3 regions of the Comamonas sp. Y33R10-2 genome follow, and region 2 is predicted to be linked to each of the others. Evidence: predicted binding sites of a transcription regulator. Region 2 holds the regulator's gene; each other region holds the start of a gene.
What was found. The regulator LexA, encoded in region 2, represses DNA repair genes until DNA is damaged. The targets are predictions, from matches to a motif close to ACTGTATNNNNATACAGT.
Positions count from the first base shown of each region.

Region 1 (2,268 bases), 1.6 Mb from region 2:
TCGCGGCCCATCTTGGCGCTGCCGCCCGCAGAGTCACCTTCTACCAAAAACACTTCGTTAACGCTGAGATCTTTGCTTTCGCAATCGGTCAGCTTGCCGGGCAATACGGCTACGCCGCTGCCCTTGCGTTTTTCAACCTTTTGGCCGGCCTTCTGGCGGGTCTGAGCTGCCTTGATGGCAATCTCAGCGAGTTTTTTGCCCCACTCCACATGCTCGTTGAGCCACAGCTCAAGCACCGGGCGCACAAAGCCCGAGACCAAACGCACGGCATCGCGAGAGTTCAGGCGCTCTTTGATCTGGCCTTGGAACTGCGGATCCAGCACCTTGGTGTTGAGCACATAGCTGGCGCGGGCGAATACATCGTCCGGCATGAGCTTGACGCCCTTGGGCAGCAGCGAGTGCATGTCAATAAAGGCTTTGACGGCCTGAAACAGGCCATCGCGCAGGCCGCTTTCATGCGTGCCGCCAGCGGTAGTGGGGATCAGGTTGACATAGCTTTCGCGCAGCGGCGAGCCGTCTTCGGTAAAGGCCACGCACCATGCAGCACCTTCGCCTTCGGCAAAGCTGTCGTTGTTTTTGTCGGCAAAGCCCTCGCCCTCAAACAAGGGGATGACAGGCTCACCGTGCAGGCTTTGCGCCAGATAGTCGCGCAGGCCGCCCTTGAATTGCCAAGTTTGCGTGTCGCGAGACTTTTCATTGATCAGCGAGACCGACACGCCGGGCATGAGCACGGCCTTGCTGCGCAGCAAATGCACCAGCTCGCCCATGGGCAGGGCTGAGGATTCAAAGTATTTGGCATCAGGCCAAGCGCGCACGGTGGTGCCTTGCTTGCGCTCGCCGGGCTGCAAATCACGAATGGTGAGCGGCTCAATCACATCGCCCGCAGAAAACACCAGTCTTGCGACCTTGCCGTCGCGGTGCACCTGCACTTCAAGGCGTGTGGCCAGAGCATTGGTGACCGAGACGCCCACGCCGTGCAGACCGCCGGAGAAGCTGTACGCGCCGCCATTGCCCTTGTCGAACTTGCCGCCTGCGTGCAGACGCGTGAAGACCAACTCCACCACGGGTGCATTTTCTTCAGGGTGCATACCAAAGGGGATGCCACGGCCATCGTCGTCCACGCTGTACGAGCCATCGCCGTGCATGGTGAACTTGATTTTTTTGCCATGACCGGCGAGTGCCTCATCGGCGGCGTTGTCGAGCACCTCCTGCAAGATATGCAGGGGGTTGTCGGTACGCGTGTACATGCCGGGACGCTGTTTAACAGGCTCCAGACCCTTGAGAACGCGGATCGAGCCTTCGGAATATTCGGTGGACGGTTTAGCTGCCATGGGGGCGAATTGTAGTGGCCTCTCCAGATTAATGCTGGATAAATTCACAGTTGTTTACTCCCAATACTCTTGCACAAAGCCAGAACTTCTGTCTTTGGCATGTGTTTTTGATCGCGTCAGAAGCACTATAAACGCCATAAAAACAATAGCTTGTAGTCTTTTATTTGATAGGTCTTCAGGGCTTTTCATGGTCGAAATCCATGTATTTCCACCATGGGTCGCTCACTTTTTATTTAAATCTCAACGACTTGTATGAGCGCCTGCCGCGCAGGTGACGCCCAAGGCATGTGCAAAGTACACACCAATGCACTTGTTTCGTTAAAGTCGAGTGCTGACAAGATTGACAACAATTTTCCGCACGCACGGCATGACAACTAAGACAACAACACCAGCGCCGCTGTCCATGGCACAGATTCTTCTGTGCGGTGGCGCCATCGTCACCATCTCCATGGGCATACGCCATGGCTTTGGTCTGTGGCTGCTACCCATCACCCAAGATATGGGCTGGACGCGCGAGAACTTCTCGATGGCAATTGCCGTGCAAAACCTGTCATGGGGCATTTTGGGCATTTTTGTCGGCATTCTGGCCGACCGCATTGGCGCTTTCAAGGTGCTGATTGGCGGCTCTATTTTGTATGCCTTGGGCTTGGCCGGCATGGCGCTATCGCCCACCAGTACGTGGTTTTTGCTCACCGCCGGGGTGCTGATTGGGGCTGCGCAGGCCGGCACCACCTACGCCGTGATCTTTGGCGTGCTGGGGCGTCAAATTTCTGCGGCCAAGCGCAGCTGGGCCATGGGCGTGACGGCCGCAGCAGGCTCGTTTGGCCAGTTTTTCATGGTGCCCGTCGAAGGCAACCTGATTGCGCAGTTCGGCTGGTCCAACGCTTTGCTGGTGCTGGCCGTACTCGCCTTGCTGATTGTGGCTCTGGCCTTTGGC
Region 1 covers NZ_CP079925.1:3,779,081-3,781,348, reverse strand. Annotated here, with positions in the region: gene KUF54_RS17080 (DNA topoisomerase IV subunit B) at 1-1,331, opposite strand, end outside; gene KUF54_RS17075 (MFS transporter) at 1,699-2,268, shown strand, end outside.
Region 1: the regulator LexA is predicted to act here: its motif matches at 1,365-1,382, upstream of KUF54_RS17080 (DNA topoisomerase IV subunit B).

Region 2 (2,268 bases):
GCTTGGTGGCCGGGCCATTTCTGCAGTTTTTACCGGTGCGCTGAGGGCAGAGAACATATCTCAGCAAACCAGCCCTTGCTGCTATCGAATCAGATGAGTGAGGAAGCTAATAATCTGAGTTTTGAGCGGGAGATGGGCAAGATCATTGGCCGGCTTGATCTGATTGCAGACTACACCACAGAGCGCTACCGGCGCTCCGTAATCGGCTATGCGCAGGGGTTGGTGGCCGGGCCATTTCTGCAGTTTTTACCGGTGCGCTGAGGGCAGAGAACATATCTCAGCAAACCGAAATTCTGCGTTTGGGATGAGCTGCGAAGCCCCAGCTTTATGCCTGTAGAGCTTGCTCGTTGAGTGCCATGCGCTCTAGGGCGGCGCAGACATCGGCCATGCGGCCAGATATGTACATGCACTCAGGCTGCTTGCGGGGCTCGCGCTGCAAGATTTTGACTTGTCCCGAGGCGGCTGTGGAGGCTGCGGTAGCTGACAACACTGGCGCTGGGCCGGCTTGCGCAGGCAAAGCCAGAGGTAATTGGGTAGCGGCTATATGAGCCGCGTTGGCCTTTGCTTTGCTGTTAACGCGTGCGCCAGTATTGATGCTGTTGCTGCTGCGCCGGCGCGAGCGGTTGGCGCGCATGAAGGGGATGCTGGTGTGCGTCAACTTGAATTCCTCAGTCTCAAAAGAGCTGGGGATGAAAGAAGCTGGCTCAGACTCAGTTGTCTCTGAACTCTTGATGCTCTTGCTATTGCTGGACTCAAAGCTCAGGCTTGTGGCCGAAGCGAAGGGCAGTACTTTCAAGCTCAAGCGGGTCAAAGACTGCAAAGATGTGGCGAATCCCATGTGGCAACTCCTCTTAATAGCCTTGCGGCACAGATAAGGGCAGGATTGCGTTTTAAGGCAAAGCTCCGCCCAGGGCGAAGCAAAACTGCTTCGCGCCTACCACCTGGGCTGGAGAGGGAAAGTGAAAGGTATAGAGGATCAGCTTGCCGCGGTGAGATGGCGGCAAGCTGATGACTAGCCTTGTGACTACATAAACATGGTGTTGCGGATCAGGCCAACGGCCAGACCTTCGATGGCGAAGGGCTCTTCAGGATCCACATGAATGACTTTGTAGTCGGGGTTTTCGGGAAGCAGCTCAATGCCTTGCGGGGTGCGCTTAAAGCGTTTGACCGTGACATCTTCACCCAAGCGGGCAACCACAATTTGGCCGTTGCGCGCTTCGTGGGTGGATTGGACTGCCAGCAAGTCGCCATCCATGATGCCGGCATCGCGCATAGACATACCGCGTACTTTAAGCAGGTAGTCGGGCTTGGCAGCGAACAGGCTAGGCTCAACAGAATAGCTCTGGTCGATATGTTCCTGCGCCAAAATAGGCGAGCCGGCAGCGACGCGACCGACCAGGGGTAGAACCAGTGGTGCCATGCTGCTCAGTGGTAAAGCAAAGCTGTTGCCACGCGCGGCATTGATGCTGCGCACAGTGTCAGCGCGCAGCCGAATGCCACGCGATGTGCCGCTGACCAGATCAATCACGCCTTTGCGTGCCAGTGCTTGCAGATGCTCTTCAGCGGCGTTGGCAGATTTGAAGCCGAAGCTGCTGGCAATCTCGGCTCGGGTAGGCGGCGCACCAGTGCGCGCAATGCTGGACTGGATGAGGTCCAGAATCTGCTGCTGGCGGGGAGTGAGCTTAGGGTGGTCTAGCATGTCTGGGCTTCCGGTCTTTCAGTAGGCTGGGCCTAGTGAGATTTTTAATCTGTGTGTTTATACAGTACCTGTATTTTTAACCAGTTTTTTATGGAGAGCAAGTGCCACAAGCAAAGATTGTCATTTTGGGTACAGGCGGCACGATTGCAGGGCAGGCCCAGAGCAGCACGCAGGGTGTGGGCTACGTGGCGGGGCAGCTCAGTGTGGCAGGGCTTTTGGCCGCTGTGCCAGATTTGCCACAGTTGATTGGTGGTGGCGCGGATGTGGTGCTGGGTGAAGTACTGGATGCCGTGCAAATTGCCCAAATTGACAGCAAGGACATGGATTGGCCAGTGTGGCGCAGCCTGCTAAAGGCTGTGAAGGCGGGGCTGGACGATGCGGGCACGAAAGCGCTGGTGATTACGCATGGCACGGACACGCTGGAAGAAACCACTTGGCTGCTGCAACTGCTGCTGCAGCCGACTAAGCCCGTAGTGCTGACCTGCGCCATGCGCCCGGCGACATCGCTGCAAGCCGATGGTCCGCAGAACCTGCGTGATGCGGTGGTGGTTGCTGCAGATGGAGGCGCT
Region 2 covers NZ_CP079925.1:1,512,633-1,514,900, forward strand. Annotated here, with positions in the region: gene KUF54_RS06780 (hypothetical protein) at 1-44, shown strand, start outside; partial or broken gene KUF54_RS06785 (hypothetical protein) at 43-261, shown strand; gene KUF54_RS06790 (hypothetical protein) at 326-838, opposite strand; gene lexA (transcriptional repressor LexA) at 1,025-1,699, opposite strand; gene KUF54_RS06800 (asparaginase) at 1,801-2,268, shown strand, end outside.

Region 3 (2,268 bases), 1.1 Mb from region 2:
CTAGTTCTGACAGGGCAAACGGTTTGGCCATGTAATCGTCAGCGCCATAGTCCAGACCCTGCACGCGTTCTTCGATGGAATCGGCTGCGGTAAGAATCAGCACCGGCAGCGCATCACCGCGCCCGCGCAGGCGCTTGAGCACTTCTAGCCCATGCACTTTGGGCAGGCCTAAATCGAGAATCAGCAAATCAAATTCGCTGTTGGTCAGCAAGGCGGTATCGGCCTCGCTGCCATTGGCCACATGACTGACCACGGCGCCCGAGCTGCGCAGCGTGCGTAGCAAACCATCGGCCAAGACTTGATCGTCCTCGGCAATCAGAATGCGCATGTTTGTCTCCTGCTGTTGTGTGTGCTGTGAGCACTTTTTCAGACATTGTAGAGACGCACTGGTGTTTTCTCTGTGGGTGTTTGGCCGTAGTCAGAGCGCTTTATAGAGGCTCTTAATAACCGTCTGCATAGGCCTCTAAGCCCAGTGCAACCACGGTGGCCACATCGTCTCCCACGGCTTCACGAAACTCAACTTCCGCTTGCGTCACCGCTGCATGAAAAGCGTTCAGCCAAGCCAGTCCCGCCTCGGTAAAACGCACCCGTTTGGCGCGCGCATCGTGTGGGTCGGCCTCACGCGTGACCAACCCCCACGCCTCGCATTGCAAAACCAAATCGGCCATGGCCTGCTTGGTCATGCCAGCCTTCTGGGCCAAATCGGTTATGCGGTCGCCTGCCAGCGACAGGTGACGCGTGATGTGCACATGCGCTGACCCCACCTTGTCGCGTGCCGCCAGATTGGAAAGCGCCAACGGCACATCCACATCACGGGCCATGAGCTGCAGCACACGGGCATCAAAGCGGCGCATGGCGTGACCTAGCAAGCGACCCAGATGGGTTTGGCGCCAAGCGTCTTGCGCAGGGGTGACGGGTGAAATTTCGCTCATCAATAATAGTAAGGCAAACTGACTAAATATTTCAACAAATGTTTGGCACAAGGCCATAAACTACTGTTCAAGCATCCAGCCTGAATGCAAAAACAGGACTGGCCACAGACAGTCACCCACCCCTCTCGGAGCCTGATATGAACGCCATCGCCAAGACCAACGACGCCAACAGCGAAAAATCCAAAGCGCTGGCTGCTGCCCTCGCCCAAATTGAAAAACAGTTTGGCAAAGGCACCATCATGAAGCTCGGTGAGGGCGAAGTGGTTCAAGACATTCAGGTAGTCTCCACCGGCTCGCTGGGTCTGGACATTGCTCTGGGCGTAGGTGGCCTGCCCCGTGGCCGCGTGATCGAAATCTACGGCCCAGAATCGTCGGGCAAGACCACGTTGACCCTGCAGGTCATTGCCGAGATGCAAAAGCTGGCCGGTACCTGCGCCTTTATTGATGCCGAGCACGCACTCGACACGGGCTACGCCCAAAAGCTGGGTGTGAACCTCAACGAGCTGCTGATCAGCCAGCCCGACACCGGAGAGCAAGCGCTGGAGATTTGCGATAGCTTGGTGCGCTCGGGTGCGGTGGATTTGATCGTGATTGACTCGGTTGCTGCGCTGACCCCCAAGGCTGAAATCGAAGGCGATATGGGCGATTCGCTGCCCGGCCTGCAAGCTCGCCTGATGAGCCAAGCGCTGCGCAAGTTGACTGCCACTATCAAGAAGACCAATTGCATGGTCATCTTCATTAACCAAATTCGTATGAAGATTGGCGTGATGTTTGGTTCGCCCGAAACGACAACTGGCGGTAACGCGCTGAAGTTCTACGCCTCTGTGCGTCTGGACATTCGCCGCACTGGCAGCATCAAAAAGGGTGACGAGGTGATCGGCAACGAAACCAAGGTCAAGGTCGTGAAGAACAAGGTCTCGCCCCCTTTCAAGACCGCCGAGTTCGACATTCTATTTGGCGAAGGTATCAGCCGCGAAGGCGAAATTCTGGATATGGGCGTCACCGCCAAGATTCTGGACAAGAGCGGCGCCTGGTATGCCTACAACGGCGAAAAAATCGGCCAAGGCCGTGATAACTCGCGTGAATTTCTGCGTGAAAACGCTGCGCTGGCCTTTGAAATTGAAAACAAGGTGCGCGATAGCCTGGGCATCAAGCTGCTGCCAAGCGACGGCGTTGACATGCCAGACGCCAAGACTGCCAAGGGCAAGAAGGCCGACAAGGCAGATAAGGCCGAAAAGAACGTCAATGTTGACGAAGACGGCGTGATTGGCTGAATTTAGTAGGCACCCCCAGAGGCGCTTTGCGCCTTCCCCTCTCTTTGCGCGCTGAGCGCCAA
Region 3 covers NZ_CP079925.1:2,614,750-2,617,017, reverse strand. Annotated here, with positions in the region: gene KUF54_RS11655 (response regulator transcription factor) at 1-328, opposite strand, end outside; gene KUF54_RS11650 (MarR family winged helix-turn-helix transcriptional regulator) at 441-932, opposite strand; gene recA (recombinase RecA) at 1,070-2,206, shown strand.
Region 3: the regulator LexA is predicted to act here: its motif matches at 995-1,012, upstream of recA (recombinase RecA).